4 regions of the Lactococcus sp. LG1267 genome follow, and region 1 is predicted to be linked to each of the others. Evidence: predicted binding sites of a transcription regulator. Region 1 holds the regulator's gene; each other region holds the start of a gene.
The links. The regulator Rex, encoded in region 1, represses fermentation and respiration genes when NADH is low (regulators of the CRP and FNR family bind a similar motif). The targets are predictions, from matches to a motif close to TTGTGAANTANTTCACAA.
Positions count from the first base shown of each region.

Region 2: J0J33_RS01450 (alanine dehydrogenase) is a predicted target of Rex. The motif match lies at 4,712-4,729, and genes of this name have one in related genera.
Region 3: J0J33_RS00740 (class II fructose-bisphosphate aldolase) is a predicted target of Rex. The motif match lies at 4,836-4,853, and genes of this name have one in related genera.
Region 4: adhE (bifunctional acetaldehyde-CoA/alcohol dehydrogenase) is a predicted target of Rex. The motif match lies at 4,958-4,975, and genes of this name have one in related genera.

Region 1 covers NZ_CP071295.1:1,629,985-1,637,792, reverse strand. The annotation lists gene J0J33_RS07985 (SpaA isopeptide-forming pilin-related protein) at 1-521, shown strand, start outside; gene J0J33_RS07980 (SpaH/EbpB family LPXTG-anchored major pilin) at 601-2,124, shown strand; gene J0J33_RS07975 (class C sortase) at 2,205-3,104, shown strand; gene J0J33_RS07970 (ArsC/Spx/MgsR family protein) at 3,596-3,925, shown strand; gene J0J33_RS07965 (redox-sensing transcriptional repressor Rex) at 4,358-5,011, opposite strand; gene J0J33_RS07960 (LysR family transcriptional regulator) at 5,163-6,056, opposite strand; gene J0J33_RS07955 (malolactic enzyme) at 6,220-7,808, shown strand, end outside.
Region 2 covers NZ_CP071295.1:286,221-294,028, forward strand. The annotation lists gene J0J33_RS01435 (L-threonine 3-dehydrogenase) at 135-1,088, opposite strand; gene J0J33_RS01440 (glycine C-acetyltransferase) at 1,155-2,345, opposite strand; gene tdcB (bifunctional threonine ammonia-lyase/L-serine ammonia-lyase TdcB) at 2,573-3,580, opposite strand; gene J0J33_RS01450 (alanine dehydrogenase) at 3,605-4,699, opposite strand; gene J0J33_RS01455 (aldo/keto reductase) at 4,878-5,723, opposite strand; gene J0J33_RS01460 (S-ribosylhomocysteine lyase) at 5,843-6,322, shown strand; gene J0J33_RS01465 (hypothetical protein) at 6,337-6,486, shown strand; gene J0J33_RS01470 (Gfo/Idh/MocA family oxidoreductase) at 6,483-7,496, shown strand; gene J0J33_RS01475 (ABC transporter ATP-binding protein) at 7,594-7,808, shown strand, end outside.
Region 3 covers NZ_CP071295.1:138,664-146,471, forward strand. The annotation lists gene J0J33_RS00720 (glycoside hydrolase family 1 protein) at 1-36, opposite strand, end outside; gene J0J33_RS00725 (beta-glucoside-specific PTS transporter subunit IIABC) at 51-1,976, opposite strand; gene licT (BglG family transcription antiterminator LicT) at 2,057-2,896, opposite strand; gene J0J33_RS00735 (YcjF family protein) at 3,088-3,579, opposite strand; gene J0J33_RS00740 (class II fructose-bisphosphate aldolase) at 3,893-4,789, opposite strand; gene thrS (threonine--tRNA ligase) at 4,946-6,886, opposite strand; gene hemH (ferrochelatase) at 7,247-7,808, opposite strand, start outside.
Region 4 covers NZ_CP071295.1:351,293-359,100, forward strand. The annotation lists gene ezrA (septation ring formation regulator EzrA) at 1-1,429, opposite strand, end outside; gene tsf (translation elongation factor Ts) at 1,644-2,672, opposite strand; gene rpsB (30S ribosomal protein S2) at 2,749-3,522, opposite strand; gene J0J33_RS01765 (lactonase family protein) at 3,795-4,835, shown strand; gene adhE (bifunctional acetaldehyde-CoA/alcohol dehydrogenase) at 4,991-7,684, shown strand; gene J0J33_RS01775 (SepM family pheromone-processing serine protease) at 7,716-7,808, opposite strand, start outside.

The DNA of each region.
Region 1 (7,808 bases):
AATATACAATTTCAAATGAAATTTCTGTTCCAGGATACAATAGCGAAAAAGTTGATGATACTACGTATAAAAATGTTAAACAATTTCAACCCCTTTCTCTTGAAGTAACTAAAGAAGATGGAAATGGGAAAAAGTTATCAGGTGCAGAATTTGAACTTAAAGATATTAATGACAACATCATTCCCGTTTTAAAAAATCCTAATGGTAGTATATTTACTTTTGATAATTTAAGTATCGGGAAATATACTCTTGAAGAAATTAAAGCTCCCGAAGGCTATGTTGTGCTTAAGCAAAAAATAGTAGTTGAAATTAAAGATGATGGTTCCGTATTTGTGGATAATCGTCAAGTTAGTGTAGAGGGTAATTTAATTAAACTGATTGTAAATAACCAACAAAAAGGAATGCTACCATCCACTGGTGGGAAAGGTCCGATAATGTATTGGATAGTAAGTGGTATCTTATTTATTCTATTACTCATTATAGGAAGTATCTATTTGTTAAAAAGGAGGGCTAATCGATAAAAGAATTTTATAGAAAAGATGAACGATTTGGATTTGTGACTAAATACGGTATTACACGTAATTTAATGAGGAGAAAATTATGAAAAAAAATACGAACATGCTGGTACAACTATTTATTACATTTTTAGCTGTATTATCCATAATAGCTATACCTACTATTAAATCAGTATTTGCTGAAGATATGACTAACTTTGACAAGAAAGAAAAAGTTAGCGTGACTATAAATAAAAGAATTTGGACTGATGAAACTCCTGATGAAGTCCAGAATACTGGTGAAGAAATGCCAGACTTTGGTGGAGAGCCATTAAATGGAGCTGAATTTACAGTTTATGATGTGACAGATAAATATTACGAATTATCTGAAGAAGAGGGGAGTGATCAAAAAAAGGTAGTAGAAGCAATTCAAGCTGATGCAGCTCAAAGCGCACCTTCTTATGCAACAAAAATTGATTCCAAAGTAACAACTGGTCAAGGACAAGCAACTTTTACTAATTTAGATATTAAAAATGCGTCGAATAGATACCATGTCTACTTATTCTTAGAAACTAAAACACCTAATAATGTAACTGTTACAAAGAAATCAACACCGATTGTTTTGGCCATGCCTATTTACAAAGTGGATGCAAAACAAGAATTTACAGACGAACTCAATACAAATATTCAACTTTATCCTAAAAATGAAACAGCTACAGATACAAAAGAATTTACCAATGTTGATTCATTCGAAGAAGTTACAGTAGGAGATCAAACTTTTGCAAATGTAACGATTGGAGATATTCTAAGCTATAAACTAACAATCAATATTCCTGCTAATATAGGGGACAGTAATGCAGTTACAAGCTTCAAAATTCATGATAAACCGTCTGTCGGTTTAGCTCTTAAGGACGAAACAGTCGAAGTCGGAGATCTTCAAAAAGATGATGATTATACGATTGACTTTGCAGATGGTGGCTTTACAATTGCCTTGAATTTGGAAAGTGATAAGGTAAAAGCACTAGCAGGTCAAAAATTGGAACTCAATTATGATATGCAATTGACTGCAGAAGTAAATCCTGATGAGCTTCAAAACAATAAAGCAAGTGTTCAAATTAATGATGAACCTGAACAAGAAATTACTCCTCCAATGCCAGTCGGTACAGGTGGCTATAAATTTGTTAAAAAGGATTCTCGAACAGGGAAAGAGCTATCAGGAGCTGAATTTGTGGTAGCTAATGCAGATCAAACAAAATTTGCTAAATTCGCAGCTCAAAAGAACTTAAAAGGTGAGTACGTGTTTGAAAGCTGGGTAGATAGCAAAGCTGCTGCAAGTCGAGTAATTTCAGACGATAAAGGCTCTTTGAAGGTTATTGGATTGGTCAATGGCGAATATATTTTAAATGAAGTTAAAGCTCCATCTTCAGATTATGTGTTACTGAAAGATGGTACAATTACTTTCACAGTTGAACATGGACAATATGGCACTTCTGAATTAGAAGTAATGAACACTCCTAAAGGCTTACTTCCTTCTACGGGTGGTGTCGGAACATATACATTCTTAATTGTTGGAGTAATCATGATGGCCACAGCAGCCTTGCTAGTTAAGAAAAATAAAAAACAATTATAATTATATAATATTGAATAAGGTTGGGACTCCAGCCTTATTTAACTTTAAAGATTTATGTACTATAAAAATAGGAAATTTAAATGAAAAAAAGAAATTTAACAAAGGAGAAAAAAGAAAAAAATAATCTTTTTTTTAAGCTTGTTATGCTAATCCTTTTCATATCAGGACTGATAACTTTCTTATACCCATTTTTATCAGATGCCATGAATAACTTTCACGATCAGAGTATTATTGAAAGGTATCAGAAGGAGTATTCTTCCTTAAATAAGCAGCAACAAAAAGCTCGTCAAAAAGAATTACAATTAAAAAATGAGCAACTTTTAAAAAATAATAAATTGACAAATATTCCCGGTATGGGACTAGTTAAAGATCCTTTTGAGGAGGCGACAAAGGATGCTCGTGATCCAGGACAAGAATATTTTAAGAACCATATGCTTGGTGCAATATTTATTCCAAAAATTAAAGTAAGCTTACCAATATTTGACGAGACTAATGATCTATTACTTGATAAAGGCGCTACAGTACTTCAGGGAACATCTTTTCCTATAGGTGGTAAAGGAACTCATTCTGTAATCACAGGTCATAGCGGGTTACCAGAGAAAAAATTATTTACTGATTTAGAAAAATTGAAAAAAGGAGATGTATTTTATATTACAGTTGCTGGTAGTAAGCTTGCCTATCGTATTAGTAATTTTAAAAAAGTTCTACCAACCGATTTAGACAGTTTAAAAATAACAGAAAATATGGATCAAGTCACTTTAGTAACGTGTACTCCGTATATGGTTAATACTCATCGTCTGCTGGTGACAGGGCTCCGTATTCCTTATAATGAAGAAGATTTAGAAAAGCAAATAAATTCAACAAAAAAATATAATATATTAAAATTGGTAATAATTTTAATTTTAATTTTAATTTTTTTGTTAATAGTTATTTATAAAATATGGAAAATGGTAAAATCGTATTTAAACAATAAGGATTAAATTATTGAAAACAAATAATAAGTTATCTTGAAAAATTGGACCTTTGTTAGAAAGTACAAAAATTAGGGAGAGGTAATTGCATACTATTAACCTATATTGTTTATAATATCAATATAAACAAAAATTTCGTCACTATTTTTAGTCAAACCAGCAACCTTGCTAAGAGTGATAAAATTTATGTGACTGTGTTTCATAATTTCTATGAGTATCAAATGGTCAAAAATAAAGCTGTTAAGGGTGCATAGGTAGAAGTAGCTAATAGTGAAGTTAAGGGAGCACTAAGGCGTATGAGGGAAGTGTGAGCACAGTATATCGCCGTTTGATCAAAACAAGTCTTTTAAATGATAGTAGTAAGACAATGAATTTAAGTATGACCTAGAATGTACGCATAGATAATTTGATATCCAATTGGTAAATGTAATGGTAAAGAGGTGTAACACATATTAAAAATTTATTATAGAAAAAAGTGTAAATCCAGTCAAAAAGCTTTCATGTGGTTTGAACGTTATGGCATAGACTTTGAGAAGCGAGATATAAGTCAAATAACTGTGGATGATTTGCTAAAATTATTAACGCTAACGACAGAAGGGGTAAATGAATTAGTAAAAAATCCAGAAAGAATCAATCATAAAAATGAAGAAGAATTAGTAAAAGCATCAGATATGAATTTAAAAAATGCGCTGTACTACCTAAAAATGAATTCATTACTTTTTAAGACGCCAATTATTCTGGATGAAAATAACTACATAATTGGCTATAATTCTGATGAAATACGACGTTTTTTTCCGAGAGAGTATCGTAAATTTTTATCTGATTTATGATATTATGAAAAGATTGAGCAACTAATTAAAAAAAGCATGATTCAAAATCATGCTTTTTTCTGCACCTTGTCAAATATGATGTGTATGTAGATTTAATTTATTAAGAAACAGATAAACAGATGACTTTTTCGAATTCATAGAAAGCGTGCCTGAAAGTTTATCTGAGGATTTCAAAAGGAGCTGTTGTTATCTATTTAAATACAAGTAGTGTAGTCTTGTTTCGCTATATTGGCCCCTCTCTAGGATAAGAAAAACCTTTGCAAACTCATCAAGTGTGTTCCTTCTGGCTTTGGTTGTTTTTACCACCTCAGAAAAAGATTTTACTCCAACAGATACTTGTTAAACGCAACTAAAAAACCGTCTTAGGACAATTTTTTACACACTAATGTAACTCTTTTTTTACAATTACCACTACATAGTTGGTAGAACTCTTTATTTTACGTCATTATTTGACATAAAGAATAATAAGGTTTGAAGTTCTTTCGTTAAGTCAATTGACTGAACAACGATATCTTCTGGAACTTGTAAGCGCAAAGGTGAAAAATTAAGGATACCCCGGATACCTGACTTAACTAGTATATCTGCAACTTCTTGAGCGTTCTCTTTATTTACAGAAATAATTGCTGTTTTAATTTTTGAATCTTTAATATTTTTAGAGAAGTCAGCGATGTCGTAGATAGGAACACCTGTAGAAGTCGTTGTACCAACGAGTGGATTTTCTGGAACATCGTAAGCTTGGGTAACGCGCATTTTATTACGGTTTTGGAATTCATAATTGATAAGAGCACGTCCAAGGTTACCGACTCCTACGAGTGCGATATGTGTTTCCTGATCTTGTCCGAGCAATTCTCCAAAGAAATCACGCAAAACACGGGTTTCATAACCATAACCTCGACGTCCTAGCTCACCAAAGAGTGAAAAATCGCGACGAATCGTCGCCGCATCCACACCAATTTTTTCCGAAATAAGTTGTGAGTTGGTGCGTGTTACTTGTTCATCAACTAAAAGTTTGAACAAGCGATAATATTGAGGCAAACGTTTTGCAGTTGCCTTGGGCAGTTGTTTATTAACTTGGGAGCCAGCCATGTTATCTCCTTTACATAGTCTTTGTGAATATTTTACCTTTTTTAAGGGGAGGTTGTCAAACAATTCTTTCTGGAATTATGCGGTTGAAGAAAGTTTGTGAAAAAATCGAATAAAATTTAACAAAGAAAAAGAGAGCAGCTCTCTTTTCACTTCAATTTATTTTTTCATTTAGTCCATCGAGTAAGCGAATCAATTCTTTCAAATCTGAATTGAGCAGTGTACTTCTTAAATAGGCATATTGAACATGAAAAATTTGCTTATCTTCAGGTATTAGTGGTATCTTTATAAGACTATTCATATCAGCAAATGGAAGAAAATCAGTCATTAAAGTTATACCAACATTTGAGTTGACAAGTTGCCCAATAGTATGGATATCCGAAAAATTAAAGAGAACGTTTGCTTTTTTCTTGTATTTTTCATTCAAATTTTGGAAAGCTTCCATATGGACAAAACTTTCATCAAGCAGGATAAACGGATAATCCAAAGCTTCTTTAAATGAAATTTCTGGCCGTGAGGCAAGCGGGCTATCTTTAGAGACAAAGATATAAAATTCACGTTTATAAAGTAGTTTCACAAAAAGGTTGGAATGCATCAGAGGAGCAATGCTGCCTATAAGGCTAAAATCGATTGTACCAGAGATGAGTTTGGCTAGAAGTTCTTCCGAACCGCCAGATACTAAGTCAAACTTAGATAAGAAACTAATTGCATCCTTATCATTTAAAAGCTGGGCTAGGATTTTTGCTCGAATTATAGGAGGGAAACCAATATGATTTTGATGATTTTTAGAATGCTCGATGGCTCTTTGCGTTAGTGCCAACTCTTCTAAAATACTTTCGATATGAATCTTCAATATTTTTCCTTCATCTGTCAGGATAACTGTCCGGTGGGAAGGATCTTTATATATTAAGTTACAGTTATAATATTGTTCCAATCTCTTTACGGCATAGGTAATTGTCGGCTGACTTACCCCAAATTGATTGGAAACAGCGGTAAAAGACAATAAGTATCCTAAGGCATTAAAATACTCGAAATCATGCAAGTTCATTAGTCTAAACGCTCCTTTGACCCTTATATTCTATCACAAGTTTAGTAATTTGTTATAAATAATATTTATCGTAACCCAAAGGTTTGACTATAATTTTTTATAAGTATTAAAATACATCTTGTAAGAATTTCTTATAGGAATAATAAATTTGGAGGACGTACGAATGCGTGCACATGAAATCTTAAACAACCCTTTTTTAAATAAAGGAACAGCATTTACTATGGAAGAACGTAAGGAACTTGGCTTAATCGGTCTTTTGCCACCTTATATTCAAACACTTGAAGAACAAGCAGAACAAACTTACCAACATTACTTGGAAAAACCATCTGATTTGGAAAAACGTCATTTCTTGATGGAAATCTTCAATACAAACCGTACTTTGTTCTACTATTTGTTTAACCAACATATCGTAGAGTTTAACCCTATCGTATATGATCCAGTTATTGCTGAAACTATCGAAAACTACAGCCGTCTATTTGTAGATCCCCAATATGCTGCATATCTTGATATTAATCATCCAGAAAATATTCAAGAAACATTGAAAAACGCAGCGGGTAATCGCAATATCCGTCTGATTGTTGTGACAGATGCTGAAGGTATTCTCGGTATTGGCGACTGGGGTACACAAGGCGTGGATATTTCTGTAGGTAAATTAATGGTTTATACTGCAGCAGCAGGTATTGATCCAGCATCAGTTCTGCCAATCGTTATTGATGCAGGTACTAACCGTAAAGAACTCTTGGAAGACTCAATGTACCTTGGAAATCGTCACGCACGTGTTTATGGTGACCAATATTACGACTTTGTTGACCAGTTTGTGGAAACTGCTGAAGCAATGTTCCCTAAACTCTACTTACACTGGGAAGACTTTGGACGTTCAAATGCTGCAAATATCTTGAACAAATACAAAAAAGAAATTCCAACTTTCAATGATGATATTCAAGGAACTGGTATTGTTGTTTTAGGTGGTATCTTTGGTTCACTTGATATCACAGGTGAAAAATTAACGGATCAAGTTTACCTCTGCTACGGTGGTGGCTCTGCTGGTGCAGGAATTGCTGCCCGTGTTCATGCGGAGATGGTAAGCGAAGGACTTTCAGAAGAAGAAGCTTACAACCATTTCTTCATAATGGACAAACAAGGTTTGCTCTTTGATGATATGGAAGACTTGACCCCAGCACAAAAACCATTTGCTAAAAAACGTGCAGATTTTACAAATGCTGGTGATATGACTGACTTAGCTAGTGCTATCAAAACAGTTAAAGCTACTATCTTGGTTGGTACTTCAACTGATGCTGGTGCGTTTACCAAAGAAGTTGTTGAAGCAATGTGTGCCAACACTGAACGTCCAGTAATTTTCCCAATCTCAAACCCTACTAAAAAATTGGAAGCAACTGCTGAGCAAGTAATTACATGGTCTGAAGGTAAAGCCTTTGTTGCAACAGGTATACCTTCAGGAACTGTGTCTTATAAAGGCGTTGACTACCAAATCGGTCAAGCAAATAATGCTTTGATTTATCCTGGTTTGGGTCTTGGTATGTTGGCTTCAGAAGCATCACTTCTTACTGACGAAATGATTGGTGCTGCTGCGCACTCATTGAGCGGACTTGTTGATCCAGGTGCTGCTGGTGCTCCTGTACTTCCTCCATTTGAATATGTCGCTGATGTTTCAATCAAAGTTGCAGAAGCAGTAGCCAAAAAAGCTCAAGAGCAAGGCTTAGCACAAGCTCAAGAAAAAGATATGGTGAAAGC
Region 2 (7,808 bases), 750 kb from region 1:
TCAAAGATAAATTTTTGATAAGATTAATAATAACAATGCTGACTCCTAACATCAGCATTAGAGAGTAATCTTGTAACCGATTACTCTCTTATTTTAACATAATTTTAGATTTTGTGATGGGATGAACTTAGTTTTTAGCCTTTTAATTTTTCTGTAAGTTTTTCAAGCATTTCTTTCGTCATTGCATCTAAATCATATTTAGGATTGAAGCCCCATTCTTCTTTGGCACAAGTTGCATCTATAGAGTTTGGCCAGCTGTCTGCAATACCTTGACGGACTGGATCTACATCATAATCCATTGTAAAGTCTGGCATGAATTTTTTGATTGACGCAGCAATTTCTTCAGGCTCAAAACTCATCGCAGTAATATTAAAAGCGTTACGGTTTACTAATTTGTCTGCAGGGGCATTCATCAAGTCAACAATAGCATCGATAGCATCAGGCATGTACATCATATCCATCTTTGTTCCTTCAGCGATAAAGCTTGAGTAATGACCATTTTTAATTGCCTCGTAATAAATATCTACAGCATAGTCTGTCGTTCCTCCACCAGGCAATGTTTTATAAGAAATCAAACCTGGGAAACGTACACCACGTGTATCAACACCAAATTTAGTGTAGTAGTAATCACAAAGCAATTCCATAGAAACTTTAGTCACACCGTACATTGTATTCGGACGTTGAATAGTTACTTGAGGTGTGTTGTCCATTGGAGTGCTTGGTCCAAAGGCAGCAATAGATGATGGTGAGAAGTATTGGAGGTTAAGTTCACGCGCTGTTTCTAAGGCATTAACCAAACCACCCATATTCAAATTCCAAGCAAATTGTGGCTTTGCTTCTGCAACAGCTGAAAGAAGTGAAGCCAAGTGGATAATTGTATCCACACCATTATCTTTAGCAATTGCCATCATTTTGTCACGGTCCATGACGTCCAAAATTTCAAAATGGCCGTCAGTCACAACTGGATTACCTTCAACTTCACGTACATCTGTTGCGATAACATTATCAACCCCAAGATCTTTCCGAAGACGTTCTGTTAATTCTGATCCGATTTGTCCGAGTGCGCCTGTGATGAGTACTTTTTTCATTATATTTTCTCCAATATATTTGTTGTATGCTTACTTGTAATAGAAAGTTTTTATTGCCCCAAGAAATTAAATCAAGCCGATTTCTTTACCTACTTTGGCAAAAACAGCAACAGCTTCATCTAACATTTCTTTCGTATGCGCTGCTGTAGGCATCGCACGTACACGTCCTGTTCCAAGCGGTACAGTTGGGAAGACGATAGGTTTAACATAGACGCCATTTTCAATCAATTTCTTAGAAAACTCTTGTGTTTTTGCTTCATCTCCAAGAATCACTGGTGTGATTGGTGTTTCAGATACACCTGTATCAAAGCCGGCTTTTTGTAATTCTTCTTTGAAGTATTTTGCGTTGTCCCAAAGTGTTTCAACATATTCTGGATGATCATGCATTAAGACAAAGGCTTCTTTTGCTGCTGCTGCTGCACCCGGTGTCAATGAAGTTGAGAAAAGGAAAGGACGTCCTTGTGATTTAAGCCAATCAACCAAAAGTTTTGATCCCGCTACATATCCGCCTACTACACCAATCGCTTTTGAAAGAGTACCGATTTGGAAGTCAATCTTATCTTGCAAGCCAAAATGTTTTACTGTACCGGCTCCGCCGCCCATAACACCAGAACCATGCGCATCATCAACATAAGTAATCAAATCATATTTTTCAGCGATTTCAACAATTTCTGGCAATTTAGCAACGTCCCCATCCATTGAGAACACACCGTCTGTGATGTACATTACTTTATTGTATTCACCAGACTCAGTCGCTTCTTTTGCTTTTGCTTCAAGGTCAGCCATATCTTGATGCTTAACACGGATAATTTTAGCACCTGAAAGACGACATCCGTCAATAATTGAGGCATGATTTAGTTCATCTGAAAGAATCGCATCACCTTTTTTCATTACGGCGCTAATCGCTCCCATATTACAATTGAAACCTGATTGAAACGCAATCGCGGCTTCTGTGCCTTTAAATTCAGCGATTGTTTTTTCCAATTCAATGTGTATATCTAAAGTGCCGTTGATAGTACGTACTGCACCAGCTCCAGCTCCATATTTATCTGTTGCATCTTTTGTTGCTTGAATTAATTCAGGACGTGTCGCAAATCCCAAATAGTTATTTGAAGCAAGGTTAATCATCTTGTTGCCCGCAACTGTAATCTCAGGACCATTAGCGCTATCTAAAACGTCAATTGTGTTGAGCAAACCCTTTTGTTTAAGGTCTCCAAGCCCATTTTCGAGGAACTGTGTTAAAACTTTTGAAGTCATTCTATAACCTTCTTTCAATTTTTAGTTACACACTTTGTAACCGTTTACAGTAAGTTTAACACTTTTTTTTTACTCATGCAAGAATTTTTTGCACTTTGATTAAATTTTAATTTAAATTACATGTCTTTGTGAATTTCGTGATATCAGAGTAAATTATCTCACGATTAAAAAAAGACTGAACTATACAAAAAAAGACTTTGAAATTCAAAGTCCTTTTGTTTTAAGAATTATTGATCATTGTCATTGGCAATGAGAAAATGATCCACAACATCTTCAATACGGGCCAAGTCAACATTCCCTCCTGAAACGATAGAAACAACTTTTTTGCCTTTCACATAATCATCAACTTTACCTGAAAGAATAGCTGCTGTTGCAAGAGCGCCAGCACCTTCCACCACAATTTTCGTACGTTGAATCAAATCTTTAATGGCTAATTCGATTTCTGCTTCCGTTACAAGAACCATATTATCAACGATTTGATTGACTACTTCAAAAGTCAATTCACCTGGATAAGCCACATGACAGCCATCTGCAATCGTTGGTGCTTCATCATGGTGCACTTTCTTACGTTCTCTAAAAGATGCAGTCATACCATGGCAATTTTCAGCTTGCACACCAATAACTTGGATATTAGGGTTAAAAGATTTCAAGGCAACCGCAACACCTGAAATCAAACCACCACCGCCTACTGGCACCAATACTGTGTCAACATCCCACAGATGATCTAAGATTTCTAGACCGATTGTTCCTTGTCCAGCCATTACTTCTGCATCATCATATGGAGGAATATACGTAATATTATTTTCCTTAGCGTAAGCCTCACAAAAGGCCTTTGAGTCATCAAACTGTTCACCTTCAAGCATTACTTCTGCACCATAGCCACGTGTGGCATCAACTTTAGCTTGAGGTGCACCTTTTGGCATAACAATAATGCTCTTGATACCGAGAAGTTTGGAAGTTAAAGCCACACCTTGAGCATGGTTCCCTGCTGAACACGCAATCACTCCACGATCTTTCTCTTCTTGAGATAATTGAGCAATCTTATTGAAAGCGCCACGGAACTTGAATGAGCCTGTTAATTGCATATTTTCAAGTTTCAAGTAAACTTCGCCACCTGTTTTAGCAGTCAAGAACATTGACTGAATCAAGGGTGTTTCACGTGCATATTGTTTAACAGTGTTTTGAGCTTTTTTAATATCTTTAATTGTAATTGGCAGATTTGCTAAATTTGGCATAATTCTTTTTCCTTAGATTTCTTTTTAAAGTTCCGTATAAGTGACATCAATTGAATCAGCAAGTGCTTTAGAAACAACTTTTCCTTTATAAACACTCAAACCAGATAAGAGTTCTTTTGATTTCAGCGCCTCATCTAAGCCTTTGACTGAAATATCCTTAAGGAAAGAGATATTGCCCTGAGCCAAAGCAATTGTCGCTGTACGAGGTGTTGCTCCTGGCATATTTGGCACAGCGTAATGAATTATGCCGTGTTTGATGAAGACTGGATCCGCATGGTTTGTTGCATGATCGATTGTTTCAACAGTTCCTCCTTGGTCAATAGCGATGTCCACGATAACAGAACCTGGTTTCATAGATTTAACCATATATTCTTTGACTAATTTTGGTGGTTTAGCGCCAGGGATTAAGATTGTTGAGATAAAGACATCTGCAAGTTTAATATTTTTTTCCAATGCTTCAGTTGTTGATTTAACGATTTCAACTGTTTTGCCTGCATAGCGTTCTTTAAGTTGGGCGATACGCGCATCACCAAGTTCAATGATAATAACCTTACATCCCAAAGCAACAGCCATATCGGCAGCATTTTCTGCAGCATTACCACCACCGAAGATAACAACTGTACCAGCCTCGATACCTTCAATACCAGGAAGAAGAATTCCTTCCCCTTCATGTTGTTTTTCAAGATAATATTGCCCAATATTAACTGCACGACGTCCCGCAATAGCTGACATTGGTTTAAGCAACTCAAGCACACCATTGATTGAGATATTTTCACCGGAAATAGCTGTTACTCCGACTTCCATCATTTTTTCCACACAAGCTTTATTGGCTGCCAAGTGTAAGAATCCCCAAATAATTTGGCCTGGTTTGAAGTATTTATATTCAGATTCCATTGGTTCTTTGACTTTAACAATCAACTCTGCTTCCCAAGCAGTTTCTGTATCAACGATTTGTCCTCCAGCCGCTTCATAAAGGTCATTTGTAAAACCACAACCTGCACCAGCATTACTATCGACAAGTACTTCATTACCTGCTTCAACGAGAATTTTTACGTTTTCTGGAGTCATCCCTACACGCGCTTCACCTTGTTTTGGGTCTTTAATTACACCAATTTTCATTTTGTTTCTCCTTTGTGAATTCTTTATCAATTAAATGATAGCACTTTCATATTTATTTAGCAATTATTATTGTGAAATAAAACACTTTTTTAACGTTTTATTATTCTTCCTGTCTATATTCTGTCAATTATAAAAAAAGACACTCAAATCTTACAATTTGAATGTCCTTAAATTTATTTTAGTGGTCCACTTCGTCTGGATTGCGTGCCAGACCTGCTTTCCCATGAAGGCTGTCAATAAAGGCGATATCTTCTTCGGTCAAATCAAAATCAAAAATATCCGCATTTTCTTTAATACGGCTTGCCGTCACAGACTTAGGTAAAGGAAGATAACCTTTGTGTAAACTCCAACGTAAAACGACTTGGGCAACTGTTTTACCATATTTATCTGCAATATCCGCCAATTCAGTAACCGCAAAGATTTTACCTGTACCAAGTGGGCTATAAGCTTCTGTCAAAATATCGTGTGCTTTATTGAAAGCTACAACCTCTTCTTGCTGATCCGAAGGATTAACCATAATTTGGTTGACAACAGGTTTAATTTCAGCAACTTCCAATAAAGGTTCTAAGTGACGTGGATGGAAGTTAGACACCCCGATAGCTCGAACTTTTTTGTTCCGTACGCCTTCTTCCATTGCTTTCCAAACCGCAGCATTACGCTCTGCAAAGTTTGGTCGAAACGCTTTTGGATTTGGCCAGTGAATAAGATAAAGGTCCACATAGTCTAAACCTAGTTTTTCCAAGCTTTCATCTAGTGCTGCTCGGGCATCTTCTGTTGTACCAACAGCCCAAAGCTTTGTTGTAATAAACAAGTCTTCACGAGCAATTCCACTGTCTTTAATCGCGCGTCCCACTGACTCTTCATTGCCATAGACAGCTGCTGTATCAATATGACGGTAGCCAACTTCTAAGGCCGTTTTTACAGCTTGATATGCTTCTTCACCATCTTTAGATTGCCATGTTCCAAAACCAACTTTTGGAATTGTCATACCATTTGCGAGAGTGTAAGTTTCTGTAAGTGACATAATTTCTCCTTTTCTTTACTTTCTAGCTTCATTCTATCACTTTACGAGGTCAGACAAAAAAATTTTGGTTCAAAAAATGGTAAAATAGAAGAATACTAAGAATACTGGAGGTAGAAAATATGGCTGAAGTAGAATCATTCCAGCTCGATCACACAAAAGTTTTAGCACCTTACGTGCGCCTAATTGGGACAGAGACTGGTCCTAAAGGTGACATCATCACCAACTTTGATGTCCGTTTTGTGCAACCTAATCACGGTGAAATCCCGACAAGTGGGCTACATACTATCGAACACTCAATGGCAAGTTTGATTCGTGACCGTATTGATGGCATGATTGACTTTTCTCCTTTTGGATGTCGTACTGGCTTCCATATGATTATGTGGGGCGAACCAACTGCTGAGGAGATTGCTAAAGTGATCACTTCATCTTTGGAAGAGCTCGCAGGAGACAGTTTCACTTGGGATAATGTCCCAGGGGTTGCCGAAAAAGAATGTGGAAATTATCGCGATCACTCATTATTTTCAGCAAAAGAATGGGCGAAGAAAATTTTAAGTGAAGGTATCTCCTCGGATGCTTTCGAACGTCGCCTTGTAAAATAGAGAGAAAGAGAACCATGGGAAAGTATCAATTAGATTATAAAGGGCAAGCCTCTGTCCAAAAATTCCACGAAAAAAATTCAAATAAAAAGACAGATAAATTGTCAAAAATCGAAGAATTAAAAAAACAACACCAAGCGAAAAAGAAAAAAGAGAAGAAAGCATGAAAAAGTTAAACATTGCTTATGTTGGTTTTGGGAAGTCCACCAATCGCTATCATATTCCTTATGTTAAAATCCGTGAGCACTTCAACATTGCGCGCGTTGTCAACCGTAGCCTAGGCAAACGTCCTGAGCAAGCTATTCTTGAGGCTGAAGGAACTATTTTTTCAACAGACATCAATGATATTATTCAAGATGATTCAATTGATTTAGTCATTGTCGTCACTCCAGGTGCTGCACACTATGAAACCAGTAAAAAGCTTTTACTGGGTGGAAAAAACGTTATCTGTGACAAACCGTTAGTAGAAACGTTAGAACAAGCCGAAGAATTAGTTGGTATCGCTCAAGAAAAGAAGCTCTTCTTTATGCCTTTCCAAAACCGTCGTTTTGACAGTGATTTTTTGACAATCAAAAAAGTTTTGGATACGGGTTACCTAGGAGATTTGCTTGACATTACTGTCACTATGGATCACTATCGTCCAGCAGATGCAACTGCTGGTAAAAACTTTGATGGCGCCTGGTATGGCCATGGTGTACACATGGTTGACCAAATGGTTTCACTCTTTGGACAGCCAAAAGATGTACAATACGATATTCGTTCAACACGCGATTCAAATGCTGTAGATGATTACTTCTCTGTAAACTTGCTTTACACCGATTTCCGAGCAACAGTTCAAGCCACTGAACTGGCTGCACTCAAACGTCCCAAATGGGTGCTTTATGGTTCTAGAGGAACTTTAATTAAAGAAAACGTTGACCAACAGGAAAATGATTTGAAGGTGGGAATCTTCCCGGGAAGTGACGGTTTTGGGGCCGATGCACCGCAAGATTTTGCTCAATTGACATACTACAATCAAAATGGCGATCGCATTGAAAAGTCAATTCCTACGGTTTCAGGCGATTATGGTCGTGTCTATGATGCAGCTTATGAGTCACTCGTGAATGGAGCTGAAAAACTCGTTTCGGATGAGCAAATTTTGACAGTTATTGAAACTTTAGAAAATGGCTTTAAATAAAAAGTCCTCTTTGAGGGCTTTTTCTATACCCTTCCATCCATAAAAATAGCAATCCATTTCCTGAAAGAACTGAAAGATAAAATGTTAAAATGACACTATGACTATTACATTTAAAAATGTCACTAAAAAATACGGAGACAAAGCCGTACTTTCAGATATCAACTTATCCATTGAAAGTCACGAGTTTTTTGTTCTCGCAGGCTCTTCTGGTGGCGGAAAAACAACATTACTCAAGATGGTTAACCGGCTCATCGAACCCAATGAAGGGCAGGTCCTCATTGATGATCAAGATATTCAAACAATTAACTTAAG
Region 3 (7,808 bases), 600 kb from region 1:
AGCTCCACCCCATAAAAAGTCTTTTTTAAAGCTCATTTCTCTCTCCTTTTTTATACCGGCTGAACGACCAAACCATCAGCTGTTTTTACAAGACCAGTTAATAACTCTTCTGCTTTATGAATAACTGTCTTGTCAGTGATTACAATATCTGAAAAATCACTGCTATTAGTTATAATAATCGGCACTTGTGTACTGAAACCTGCAGCTTCAATAGCTTCCATATCAAACTTCAACAATAAATCGCCTTTTTGAATCTTTTGTCCCTGTGAAACAAAGGATTCAAAATATTTTCCTTCTAGCTGCACGGTATCAATGCCAACATGTATAAGGAGTTCTGTTCCTTGCTCTGAAATTAAACCAATAGCGTGTTTTGTAGGGAAAACAGTCATCACTTGTCCATCAAATGGGGCATAAACTTCACCAAGTGTTGGCTCAATTACTGCTCCTTTGCCCATAACACCCGCAGCAAAAGCAGCATCATTGGCTTCAGATAATGGAAGGACTTTGCCTTCTAAAGGAGTCGTAATATGTTCTTCACCTACTGCTTGTGATACACGAGTTTGATTATTTGTTGTTTCTTTTGGTTGTTCTTCCTCTGAGTTTTCATCTTCAAAACCAAGAATCCATGTCAAGGCAAAACCTGCGATTACAGCAATGATTGCTAAAATAATCATCTTAACTGCTCCCGAAATATCACCATCTAAACTGATATTTGTTGTGAAACTAAAGACACCTAAGCCGCCCATTGTGTATCCTTTAATACCCATTCCCATAGCAAATGCACCAATAATACCACTTACCACACATGAAGCCCAGAAAGGACGTTTCTTTGGAAGGGTTATCCCGTAGATTGCTGGCTCTGTTACGCCAAACCATCCTGAAATGAAAGCAGGGATTGCTAACTCACGTAATCGTTTATCTTTTGTTTTTACCATTACTGCTCCCACTGCACCCGTCTGAGCAAATGAAGCACCTGATGCTGCAATAAGTAATGCTGTTGGTTCACCTTGTGCTAAAGAAATGATGGCAAAAGGCACAATTGCCCAGTGCAAGCCAAACATAACCAAAATTTGCCACGTAAAGCCTAACACAAGTCCAAAGATAATTGGACTGAAACCTTGCAAGGCGAGAAGTCCTTTCCCTAAAGCATCAGAAGCAATATTCATGACTGGCCCAATAATGAGAAAACCTAAAGGAATTGCAATCAAAGCTGTAAAGAAAGGTGCTAAGAAAAGTTTCACCACGTCAGGGATAATTTTCTTGAGCTGTTGTTCAAGAAAGGCCGCAAAAGCTGTAATAGCGATAATAGGCATAACTGATGAACCATAACCTGCTGCTGGCACTGAAAATGGAATACCAAAGAAGTTTAGCCCTCCACTCTCAGCGAAAGTTTTTGTGACTGAACCATCCACAAATCCAGGATAAACCAAGGCTGCGGCAATCAGCATCCCGACAAATGGCGAGCCGTTAAATTTTTTCATCGCTGTATAGCCGATAAAAATTGGTAAGAACAAGAAAAGTCCATCGCCCATAGAATTAAGGACAGCATAGGTTGAAGAAGCTTGGAAGCTTGCTCCCAATGCAAAGGATAGAATCGCGTTCAACCCTTTAATCATACCTGCTGCCGCCAAGGGTGCTAAAATAGGCTGGAAAATTCCTGAAATCATTTCGACAAACTTATCGAAAATATTTCCCTTAGCTTTCGTCTGAGAAGAATCCATCTCTAGCTTACCGATAACATTATCCACATCAGCACGAACATCAGGAACATGGTTCCCAATGACGACTTGGTACTGTCCCCCAGCTTGCATGACAGTGACAACACCATTCATCTTCTTCAGTACTTCTGTATTCGCGAGATTTTCGTCTTTCAACTTAAAACGTAGTCGCGTAATACAATTTGTCAATGAGAGGATGTTTTCTTTCCCTCCCACATTTGCTACAATGTCTTTTGCAAGAGCTTCATATTTGCCCATCACAAACCTCCATAATATAATATATTTTTAGAGGTCTCGCCAACTTAATGTCACGATCCATTTGTTACCAAAGTTTAGTTTTATTGGATTTTCTCCAAGATACGTGCCAAATGCACAGTCATGTAAATCTGTTCGCTTTCAGAGACTTCATAATCCCTTGTTTGATTTAAAAATTCGCTCACTTTACGTGTGCCAAGATAAGCATTGGGATATTTGCGCACAATAAGAGCAAAAAGTTCCTTGTCGGTTTCTTCTACTCTAGCACTACCTGCTAAAATCCGCTCCGTAAAGAATTTTAAATGTGTAATGAAGCGTTGGAAGTAAATATCTTGTTCATCAAAGGTGATTTTCAAAGTATACTTTAATGTCGTTAAAATTTCTTCCATAAGCTTGGTCAGCTGCATCGCGTACTCATGACCAGTACCAAGTGTACCGTTAACGATATGCATCGTCAGAAAACCTGCTTCATCTTCTGGCAGCTCTACACCAAATTGTTCTTTGACCTTTTCCAATGCTTTCAAACAGATTTTGAACTCTTCTGGAAAGAAACGTTTAATATCCCAGAGCAGAAAATTCTTCACCGAGATGTTTTCTTCAGTACGCAGAAGCGCTGCATGAAGATGGTCCGCAAAAGCAACAAGCGTTGTATCTGAAACTTCCTTATCAAATTTAACTTTGACCTCAGCTAAAGTCACCATCGAAAGCTCAATGATAGCACTCGGAATTTCATTTAAAATCTCCGAAAAACTCTGTATATCTGAGCTGGCTTTTAGACCGAAAATCTTTTCGATTTTATCAACCTCAACTGCTTGACCTATTCTTTTCTTGAAACCAATACCAAGACCCATAAGGATGATTTCTTCATTTCTGCTATTGATTGCTATGACCACATTATTGTTTAGGATTTTTCTGATTTCCACAATTCACCCCTCATTTCACAAAAATAGACCCTATCGCCCCTATGACAAAAATAGAGTACGATAAGGTCTAGCTTAACTTAATAATCACTATCCGTTTTTATGAAACCGCTTTTATATTAGTATACTGTATTATCAAAATCTTGTCAAGGATAAATTTTAAAATAAAAAAAACTGCTAATACCTAGCAGTTTTTATTTTTTTTGTTGAATTAAAGTTTTAAGTGTATCTGTAAGTATTCCTTCGAATTTTTCAGTATCTTTCGTGATATCAATGCCTTTTTCTAATGAAGCAGCTGCACTCCAGCCAATCGCTTCAGTGATTACCGCAGCTATTGAAGCATTGACCACACTACCTACACCTGGAATCAAAGTAGCCAATGATCTTCCTATATACGGAATCAATGTCACCCTTATAAAGTTTACGACAAATTTATCACTAAACTTCACGTCATAAATATTATAAATACTTTTCAGCATCTTTAACTGAATAGGTACTAAAATTAAAGCATCAGCAATAGGTATCGGCAGAGCACCTACGCCCGCAGCAGTGATCGAGGCTCCGTGAATTGTTCTATGAACCTTAGAAGCTTTATCACTACTTATAGATTTTTTTACCATTTGAGGTATTTGTCCGTTCATTTCTTTTGAAACTTCTGTATTCTTACGTTTTTTTATTCCTATCATCTCTCCCCCTCATTTCTTCACTATTTATTGTCTGAGCTTCATCGATCTAAGTTTCAGATTTATCCTGCAAATCGTATGTTCTTTGCTCTTCTTTAAGTTTAACATTTTCTTTCAAATTTTTGACTCAATCTGACTTCACTTACTTCCTACTCCTAAGTTCACACAAAAAAAGCTTGCCAAAAGTGACAAGCGTTCTTTTAATCATATTTCAAAAAACTGATTAATCTTGGTTTGCTCACAATCAAAGATTGATTCGCAAATCAAAAACTATCTTTGTTTGCTCACAATCAGAGATTGCTTCGCAGAACAAGGCTTACGCCTTGTTTGCTGAACCGAAAACGTCGATACGTTCTTCAACTGATGCAGTGATTGCGTCGAAACCAGGTTTCAAGAATTTACGTGGGTCGAAGAGTTTTTTCTTCATGTATTCAGCTTCGTTAGCGTTAAATTCAACGACGAATTCACGAGTTGCTTTTGCAAATGCAAGTTGGCATTCTGTGTTTACGTTGATTTTAGCTACACCGTTAGCGATTGCTTCGCGGATTTGATCGTCAGGGATACCTGAACCACCGTGCAATACGATAGGAACATTTTTGCCCATAGCTTCAACGAGTGCTTCGTTCAATTTAGTCAAGTGATCGATGTGGAGACCTTTCCAGTTTTCTGGGTAAGGACCGTGGATGTTACCGATACCAGCTGCAAGGAAGTCAACACCAAGTTTAGCCATTGCTACTGCATCTTCGATAGGAGCAAGTTCGCCTTCACCGACGATACCGTCTTCTTCACCACCGATAGAACCAACTTCACACTCAACTGAGATACCTTTAGCGTGAGCTTTTGTGATAACTTCTTCAGCAAGTTTAAGGTTTTCTTCGATTGGAAGGTGTGAACCGTCAAACATCAATGAAGAGTAACCAACTTCGATACATTCCAAAGCATCATCAAAGTGACCGTGGTCAAGGTGAATAGCTACTGGTACAGTGATTCCCATTGATTCTACAAGAGTTTCAATGAGGAGTTTACACATTTTGTAACCACCCATGTATTTAGCAGCACCCATTGAAGTTTGGATAAGTACTGGAGTCTTTTTAGCTTCTGCTGCGCGCAAGATAGCTTGAGTCCATTCAAGGTTGTTTGTGTTGAAACCACCGATAGCGTAACCATTGTCACGAGCGGCTTGTACGAATTTTTCTGCTGAAACGATTGCCATTTCAAATTCCTCCGAATATTTTCTATTACTGTCTTAGTATAGCATTTTGTGAACTATTTTTCTAGTTATAAGTCGTGAATGCGCTTGTATTCTGGTTTTTTTAGAAAATAAAACCTATGGTAATGACAAATAAAAAGAGAGTTCCCTCTCTTTTTATTATTTAGTACGGCTGTAGTTAGCTACGTCTTCTTGAATATTTTCGATAAATTGATCCAAGCTAATAACTTCAGTATCTGTTGAACCATAACGGCGAATGTTTACAGTGCCATCTGCCATTTCTTGGTCACCCACAACGATTTGATAAGGAACTTTACGTGTTTGGGCTTGACGGATTTTATAACCCATTTTTTCATTTGATTCATCAACAACGATACGCAATCCTTTTTCTTGGAGACGTTTTTTGATTTCCCATGCGTAATCGGCATGAATTTCGTTGTTTACAGGAATGATGATTGCTTGAGTAGGTGCCAACCAAGTTGGGAACGCACCTTTATAAAGTTCAATCAAGTAAGCTGTAAAGCGTTCCAAAGTTGAAATTACACCGCGGTGAATCATAACTGGACGGTGTTTTTCACCATCTGCACCAACATATGTGATGTCAAAGTTTTCAGGGTTAAGGAAGTCCAGCTGGATAGTTGAAAGTGTTTCTTCATTACCTAAAGCTGTCTTAACTTGGATGTCCAATTTTGGTCCATAGAAGGCTGCTTCGCCTTCAGCTTCAACGTAGTCAAGATTCATATCATCCATTGTTGCTTTAAGCATACGTTGTGATTTTTCCCACATTGCATCGTCTGGGAAATATTTTTCTGTGTCTTCCGGGTCACGATATGACAAACGGAAGCTGTAATCGTCGATACCAAAATCACGGTACATTTCCATAATCAATTCAAGAATTTTTCCAAATTCTTCTTGGATTTGATCAGGTGTCACAAATGTGTGACCATCATTCAGTTGCATCACACGTACACGTTGAAGACCTGAAAGTGCGCCTGATTTTTCATAACGGTGCATTGTACCGAACTCAGCGATACGGATAGGTAATTCGCGGTAGCTGTGTACGTGGTGTTTATAGATAGCAATGTGCGATGGGCAGTTCATCGGACGAAGCTCCATTTGCTCGCCATCACCCATATCCATTGGTGGGAACATGTCTTCATGATAATGTTGCCAGTGACCTGATTGTTTATAAATATCCAAGTTCATCAAGTTTGGTGTGTTAACGTGCAAGTAGCCTGCAGCGATTTCACGGTCTTCTACGAAACGTTGGATTGTACGGCGAATAGTTGCTCCATCTGGAAGCCAGTAAGCTGTACCTGCTCCCAAAGAAGCTTCATTGAAGAAGAGATCTAACTCACGACCGAGCTTACGGTGATCACGTTCTTTCGCTTCTTCACGCATTCTCAAGTTTTCTTCGAGGTCTTCTTTATTAAACCAAGCAGTACCGTAAACACGTTGCATCATTGCATTATCACTATTTCCACGCCAGTAAGCTCCTGCCACATTAAGCAATTTGAAGAATTTAATAAAGCCAGTTGATGGCACATGTGGGCCACGGCAAAGATCTGTGTATTCGCCTTGACTATAGATTGTCAAGCCGCCTTCATCTTCATTGTGTTCTTCGATAAGCTCAAGCTTATAAGGATCACCAGCAAAGATTTCTTTCGCTTCTTCTTTGCTTACTTCTTTACGAATTGAAGGGAAATTTTCTTTTGAGATACGACGCATTTCTGCTTCGATTTTTTCCAAATCATCGTTTGAAATTTGTCCTTCTTCATTATCAGTATCGTAGTAGAAACCATTTTCAATAGCTGGACCTACACCAAGGTGAATATTTGGAAAATGACGACGTGCTGCTTGAGCAAATAAGTGAGCTGCAGAGTGACGAAGTAAACCAAAAGCATCTTCATGATCCGGTGTTACAATTTCAAAAGTTGCATCTTCTTTGATTGGACGGGTCACGTCAATAAGTTTGCCGTTGACTTTACCAGCCAAGGCTTTTTTAGCCAAACCAGGTGAGATTGATTTCGCAATTTCAAGTGTTGAGATGCCTGCCTCAAATTCTTTGACAGCACCATCTGGGAAAGTGATTTTAATCATATAAGCCTCCAATTTTTTTTAACATATTTTAGTTTTGGGGATGAGCACTGAGGAAATAAAAAAACGCAGATCAACTCCCTCTAAAGGACGCGATCTGCGTGTTACCACCTTCTTAATTTTTTCGGCATAAAAAGCTTCAAAAATATCTCATCTTTGACGTAACGTGTCAGCCACGCTTTCTGTTCTCAGAAAGAATTATCAGAGTGGTATCTTTAGCAATCACAATACGAGTTCGCACCACACACTCGCTCTCTTGGAAAGAATTGGTTAAAGACTTGTCTCTAATGACCATTTTAGGATTTTCTTTATCTTTTGTCAAGTCCTTTTGAGTAAGTTTTTTGATTTTTTAGAAAATAATCTTTATTTTTTCTTTGCAATCTCTTTGACAAGCTCAGCAAAAGCCATATCTTCATTAAACGGTGAGACATAGACATACTTTTCACCACCATTTTCAAGGAAGTATTCTTTATTTTCCTCTTCAAGCTCTTCAATCGTTTCTAAACAATCAACTACAAAGCCAGGTGCAACGATAAGAACTTTTTTGACACCTTGTTCTGGAAGTTTCTTCAAGGTATCATCGGTTGCGGGAGTCAGCCATTCGGCGGGGCCAAATTTCGACTGATAGGTTTGATAATGTGGGAAATCGCCAAGTTCTTCCATAATTAAACGTGTCGTTTCCGTGCATTCGTCTGGGTAAGCATCTCCATCCGTTACGTAAGAAAGCGGGATACCATGGTAAGAAAAGACCACAGCTTCAATATCCTCTTCATTTGCAAGGGTTTCTTTTATCTTCTCAGCAAAATATTTGATATAGAGAGGTTCTTTATAAAAGGAGCGTATAAACTTTAAATCCACAATATGATCTTTTTTTAAAAAAAAGTTCATGACACTATCAAAGACCGAACCTACTGTTGTCCCTGAA
Region 4 (7,808 bases), 810 kb from region 1:
CATCAATATTAATACGTACTTTACCTAATTCTTTAAAGAGGGCTTCTAAGCGCTCACTTGTCGCAAAGAAGAGATCTAAATAATCTTTCGGTAAACCTGGAAGGTTACGTTTTTCCACATAACGCTTGATAATGCGTAATTCTGAGTCAAAGCGATCAGCAGCTTCTTGTGCAACTTTTTCTTGCTCACGTAAGTTAGCAAGTCCTTCACTAATACTAATTTGATTCTTTTCGATATCTTCCAAAGCTTCAATGATTGAATTTACATTTCCACCTAAAGCAGAGTAAGGTTTTTGTTTTTCTTTAACTGCTTCAAGCACACTATCAACTTCCCCTTCGAGGATATCAAGATGTTCAGAGTAGCTACGTACTGCTGCTTTTTCATTGTCAGACAGCAAATATGACTGCATCGTGTGGTCGATTTCTAACAAGAGATTTTTGTTGTTTGCACGTGTGTGTTCGATATAGCTTCGGAGAATATTGACGCGTTTTTCTACGCTACGACGTGCTTTATATTCACGCTCAAAAATGTCATAAATACCGTTAATACGGTCATTAATTGAAGAAATACGGGCTTCCGTTGCTTCAAGTTCAAAACTGTCAAGAAGGGCTTTAGCTTCTTCCAAATCATCTTGGATAGCTTTCATTTCATTCTCAAGGTTAACACTTGCAGGAAGTACGTAATCTTCCTCTTCGAACTTATGAACTGTTTCTTCTAACTCTTCAATTTGTTTTGGCAACTCTTTATCGACAACAACAAGCAAGTCTGGGATTTGCTCTGTAATTGCACGCAGAGCAATCGTATGTTCTTCCGCAGTTTCTAACACTTCGGCTGCTTCAATCGGATCCCCTGTTGAGTTAAGCGTAACAAACTGTGAAAATTCTGTTTCTATGTTTGCTAAGTGACGGTTAATTTCGTCAATAACTGTACCATATTTTTCTTGGTTATCAGTAATTTCATCGCGGAGTGTTTCATAAAGGTCAAGAGATTCTTGAATTTTTGTCGAATTACGTTTTTCTTGTTCGACCAACTCTGCAACACCTGCACGAATCGCTTCGACTTCAGATTCCATAACTTCGATTTGTGCTTCGCTATCATCAGCAGACTCACGTGCACGGAAAAAATGGAAGGAGTCATTCAATTGCTCAGCTTCAAAAATATGGTTTTCTAAATCAGCAAATGAATCTGATGACAAATCAATCCATTTTTGGTTCCACTCACGGAAAATGGTCTGTGACTGTCCAACGAGATGCATCTTCTTGACGGCATCTAATTCTTCTTGCACAGGTAAATCAAAAAGCAGCTCTTTGCGCTCTTCCAACTCAAGAATACGATTTTCTGTTTTCTTACGCATTACCATTGAAAATACATAGAATCCAACGACAATCACTATGAGAACGCCCAAAAGAATAATTATTGTACTTGACATCTTCTCTCCAAAACTTTAGGTAATTTTATCTTTTTATTTAAACTTATTTTTAAATACAAAGTTTCACTCTTTATTATAGCACATTATATTTGATTTTACATCACTTTTCTACATTTTTTAGATTACACACACTATAAGTTTAAAACCATGAAAAAGAAGCGCTTCACACAAATAGTCATAAAAAAAACAGCTCTAATGAACTGTTTTTTTATAATTAAGCAAGACCTGCTGCTTCAGCAACTTCAGCCGCGAAGTTATTTTCTGCTTTCTCGATACCTTCACCCACTTCGTAACGTGTGAATGCTACAACTTTAGCACCTTTAGACTCAAGGAAAGCTTCTACTGTTTTGCTGTCATCCATAACATAAAGTTGTCCAAGAAGTGTGTAGGCTTGGTCGACTTTAGTGTTATCAATGATGAATTTTGCAACTTTACCAGGGATGATTTTACCCAAGATCGCTTCTGGTTTACCTTCAGCCAAAAGTTCTTCTTTCATTTCTGCTTCAGCATTTGCAAGAACTTCTTCAGTCAATTGGCTACGTGATCCGTAGGCAAGATGTGGAAGCATTGGTTTGTTTACCAATTTGCGGCTTTCGTTATCTTCATCGATTGTGTGGTTTAATTTAGCTAACTCATCATGAACAAACTCAGCATCCAACTCTTTGTAAGAGAGAACAGTTGGGTTCATCGCAGCGATATGCATTGCAACTGCTTTAGCCAGCTCAGCATCTCCACCTTCAACAACTGTAACTACACCGATACGACCTTGGTTGTGTTGGTAAACACCAAAGGTTTGCTCATCTGTTTTTTCGATAAGTTGGAAACGACGGAATGAAATTTTTTCACCAATTGTCGCTGTAGCTTGTGTGTAAGAATCTTCAAGGCTGATACCTTCTGCAGTTGTCAAAGCCAAAGCTTCTTCATTAGTTGCAGGTTTTTTCTCTGCAATAAGTTCAGCTGTTTCTTTAACGATAGCAACGAATTGTTCATTTTTAGCAACGAAGTCTGTTTCTGAGTTCAATTCGATAAGTGCTGCAGTATTACCATTTACAGCGATACCTGTCAAACCTTCAGCGGCGATACGGTCAGCTTTTTTCTCAGCTTTCGCAATACCTTTTTCACGAAGGAGCTCAGCGGCTGCTTCCATATTTCCATCAGTTTCAACAAGTGCACGTTTAGCATCCATGATACCTGCACCAGTTTTTTCACGCAATTCTTTTACTTGAGCTGCTGTTACTGCCATTGTATAATTCTCCTATTATTATATTTTATAAAAAAACAGGGAGGCGTAGGGCCTCGCCTGTATTATTCATTACAAATTATTTGCCTTCAACGATTTCAGCAAGTTCTTCAAGTGATTCTTCTGAAGCAGCAGTATCTTTAACCGCAAGTTCAGCTTCTACTGAATCTTCGCCTTGACGACCTTCGATGATAGCGTCAGCCATTTTAGCAGTGATCAATTTAACTGCACGGATAGCATCATCGTTTGCTGGGATAATAACGTCGATTGGATCTGGGTCAGCATTTGTATCAACCATTGCTACAACTGGGATTCCCAATTTTTGAGCTTCTTGGATAGCGATTTGTTCATTGTGTGGGTCAACAACGTACATCACATCTGGGATGCGAGGCATGTCAGCGATACCACCGATGAATTTTTCAAGACGTTCGCGTTCTTTGTTCAAAAGAACAACTTCTTTCTTAGGCAATACTTCGAAAGTTCCGTCTTCTTCCATTTTGTTGATTGATTTAAGGCGTGCTACACGTTTTTGGATAGTATTCCAGTTAGTGAGCATACCACCAAGCCAACGGTGGTTTACATAGTATTGACCAGCACGAAGTGCTTCTTCTTTAACAGCTTCTGAAGCTTGTTTTTTAGTACCAACAAAAAGTACTACAGCACCTTCAGATGAAGCGTTACGTACATAGTTGTAAGCATCGTCAACAAGTTTAACTGTTTTTTGAAGGTCGATAACGTGGATACCATTACGTTCTGTGAAGATGTATGGTTTCATTTTTGGGTTCCAACGACGAGTTTGGTGACCGAAGTGAACACCAGCTTCAAGAAGTTGTTTCATTGAAATAACTGACATATTAATGTCTCCTTTTAAAATAGTTTTTCCTCTTTTAACTGTCAGCCAATGCCGCTACACAAGTGCACTACGACACTGTCAAGTCAAAATGTGAAATTATTGCCCATAGACAACAGTACTATTATACACTAAACACTCCCTTATTGCAAGAGCTTGTTGTGTCATTTTGTTGGCTGTCCTGTCTTCGCAAATTCCAAGAGATTTAGTTTCCTGAAAACGCTCATTTATGATAAAATAATTATACGAATATTAAATGTTAAAGGAGCCAAGATATGCGTGAAAAAATTCTAGTTGGCGGTTACACTAAGCGTGAATCAAAGGGGATTTATAGTTTTGACCTAGATATTGCAAAGGAAGAACTTTCTAATCTAACTGAAGTTGCTCATGTTCAAAATGCTACTTATTTTGCTTTGGACAAAACAAAACAGCACCTTTACACTTGTGCTGCAGATGAAAATGGTGGCGGTATTGCTGCTCTCAGCTATAAAAGAGGTAAAACAGAGCTTCTCAACTATGTTACTAGTGTTGGCGCACCTCTGTGCTATGTAGCCGTTGATAATAAACGTGGTTTTGTTTACGGTGCCAATTATCACTTAGGGGAAATCCGTGTCTACAAAATTCAAAAAGATGGGTCGCTTACCTTAACAGACACTGTAAAACATGAAGGCGAGGGATCAAAAGTACACCCTGGCCAAGAACGCCCTCACGTGCATTACACAGATCTTACACCTGACGGACGATTAGTCACTTGTGATTTGGGTACAGATGAGATTACAGTTTACGATGTTGTTGGTGAAGAAGGCAAGCTCTCTCTTGTAAGCCTATATCGTATGCCTGCAGGTACTGGAGTACGTCATCTTACTTTCCATCCCAATGGTAAGATTGCTTATGCTATTGGTGAGTTTTCTTCTACTGTAACTGTTCTCAGCTATAATGAAGAAAAAGGACGCTTTGCTGCACTGGAAACAATCAGTACTCTTCCAGTAGATTTTGAAGGCACAAAGAGCGCATCTGCTCTCCGCCTTTCTTCCGATGGTGCATTTCTTTATGCTTCAAATCGTGGACATAATTCTATCGCCATCTACAGTGTTAGCCCCTTAGGGACAAAGATAACTTTAGAAGATATTGTAAAAACTGAAGGGGAAACGCCCCGCGATTTCAATTTCAACAGTACAGAAGATTTTATTATCGTAGCACATCAAGATAGCGATAATATTAGTCTTTTCCGCCGTAATAGGAAAACAGGAATGCTCACACTTAAGCAAAAAGATTTTTATAGCCCAGAGGGCACATGTATTTTACCAACACTCTAATGAAAACCGCCCTTAAGGCGGTTTTTTTATCATTAAAATGCAGATAGTATTTTATCAAAAAAAGTTTGTGTGGTTTTACACAATATTATTTGACAGCACTTTCAAAGTTTGTTAAAATAATAACGTGATAAATTTCACAAAGGAGAAATTTAAATATGTCAAGCAAGAATACCAAAAAAGAACTAACAACCGCTGATAAAGCTGTACTTGCGGAAAAAGCAGAGCAATATACAGACGGTCTTGTCAAAAAAGCACATCAAGCCGCTTTACAATTTGAAGGCTACACACAAGTGCAAGTAGATAAAATTGTCGCAGCAATGGCCTTAGCGGCAAGCGAACATTCCCTTGAACTTGCGCACGAGGCTCATAATGAAACAGGGCGAGGAATCGTTGAGGATAAGGATACTAAAAACCGCTTTGCTTCAGAATCTGTTTATAATTCAATTAAAAATGATAAAACAGTAGGAGTAATCAGCGAGAACAAAGTTGCTGGCTCAGTAGAAATTGCAGCCCCTTTGGGTGTGCTTGCAGGAATTGTACCAACAACCAACCCTACTTCTACAACAATTTTCAAATCACTTTTAACAGCAAAAACACGAAATGCTATCGTATTCGCCTTTCATCCTCAAGCCCAAAATTGTTCCTCTCATGCCGCACGTATTGTCTACGAAGCTGCCCTAAAAGCTGGGGCACCTGAGAACTTTATCCAATGGGTCGAAGATCCAAGTCTTTACAACACTACTGCACTTATCCAAAACCACGGTATTGCTTCTATTCTAGCTACAGGTGGACCCGGAATGGTTAATGCAGCACTCAAGTCAGGCAACCCTTCACTAGGAGTGGGAGCAGGTAATGGTGCCGTCTTCGTTGATGCTACTGCAAATGTGGATCGTGCAGTTGAAGACCTGCTACTTTCTAAACGTTTTGATAACGGCATGATTTGCGCTACCGAAAACTCTGCTGTAGTTGCTGCAGAAATTTACGATGAATTCCTCGAAAAACTTCAAGCTCACGGTGCTTACAATGTTCCAAAGGAAGATTATTCAGCCATCGAAAAATTTGTTTTTGTTGAGCGTGCGGGTGAGGGCTTCGGAGTAACTGGTCCAGTTGCCGGCCGTCCTGGCCCATGGATTGCTGAACAAGCAGGCGTAAAAGTACCTGAAGGAAAAGATGTTCTTCTCTTTGAATTGGAAGAAAAAAACATTGGTGAAGCTCTCTCTTCTGAAAAGCTTAGCCCGCTTTTGTCAATTTACAAATCTACCTCACGCGAAAATGGTACCGCCATCGTTCAAAAACTTTTGGCTTATCAAGGCGCTGGGCATAATGCGGCTATCCAGATAGGTGCACAAGACGATCCTTTTGTGAAAGAATATGCTGATGCTATTGGTGCTGCACGTATCTTAGTTAACCAACCAGATTCTATTGGAGGCGTTGGTGATATCTATACTGATGCAATGCGTCCATCGCTGACTTTAGGAACTGGTTCATGGGGGAAAAATTCAATCTCACACAATTTGAGTACATATGATCTATTGAATATCAAAACAGTGGCACGTCGTCGTAATCGCCCACAATGGGTTCGTCTGCCAAAAGAAATTTACTACGAAAACAACTCTATTTCTTACCTACAAGAAATGCCTAATATCGAGCGTGCTTTTGTCGTCACAGACCACGGCATGTTGCAATTTGGCTTTGTCGACCACATGCTTGAGCAATTGGCCGTTCGTGAAACACAAGTTCAAACTTCAATATATGGTTCTGTAAAACCTGACCCAACACTTTCACAAGCGATTGAAATTGCTCGACAAATGGCTGATTTTAAACCTGACACAGTTATCGCACTCGGCGGTGGTTCTCCACTTGATGCAGCAAAAATTGGCCGCTTGATTTATGAATACTCTGTTCGTGGAGAGGTTGACCTCAATGATGACGTTGCACTAAAAGCTCTATTTGAGCAGTTGGCGCAAAAATTCATCGATATTCGTAAACGTATCGTCAAATTCCCGCATCAAGATCAAACGCAATTGGTATGTATTCCGACCACTTCTGGTACAGGTTCTGAAGTAACGCCCTTTGCTGTTATCACCGATGATGAAACCCATGTTAAATATCCTTTAGCTGATTATCAACTTACACCTCAAGTAGCTATTGTTGACCCTGAATTTGTTATGACCGTGCCAAAACGTACTGTGGCTTGGTCAGGTATTGATGCCCTCAGTCACGCGCTTGAATCCTATGTTTCAGTCATGGCTTCGGATTATACTAAACCATTATCACTTCGTGCCATTAAGTTAATCTTTGATAATTTGACAACCTCATATCACTACGACCCATCAAAGCCTTCTAAAGAAGGACAAGTCGCACGCGCCAATATGCACAATGCAGCAACCTTAGCTGGTATGGCCTTTGCCAATGCATTTCTCGGTATTAATCACTCCCTAGCCCACAAAGTGGGTGGTGAGTTTGAATTACCACATGGTTTAGCTATCGCTATCGCTATGCCTCACGTCATTAAATTTAACGCTGTAACAGGAAACGTTAAACGTACACCATACCCACGTTATGAGATTTACCGTGCCCAAGAAGATTACGCTGAAATTGCGCGTTATATTGGTCTTACAGGTAAAGATGATGCGGAACTCGTAGACAAACTTATTAAGGAAATTAAAAAATTGACGGACAGCATCGATATCGATGTCACTCTATCAGGAAATGGTGTTGATAAAAACCACTTGGAGCGTGAACTCGATAAGCTTGCAAACCTTGTTTATGATGATCAATGCACACCTGGAAATCCACGCCAGCCAAGTATTTCAGAGCTTAAAACACTCTTACAAGATCAATATTAAGCATAAAAAAAGCTGTAAATTACAGCTTTTTTTATTTTTCGAGATAATCTAGCGCATCTTGAATCGTCTTTACAGGTACAATTTTCATATCTGTATTCAACTTTTTAGCTGCCGCAAGCGCATC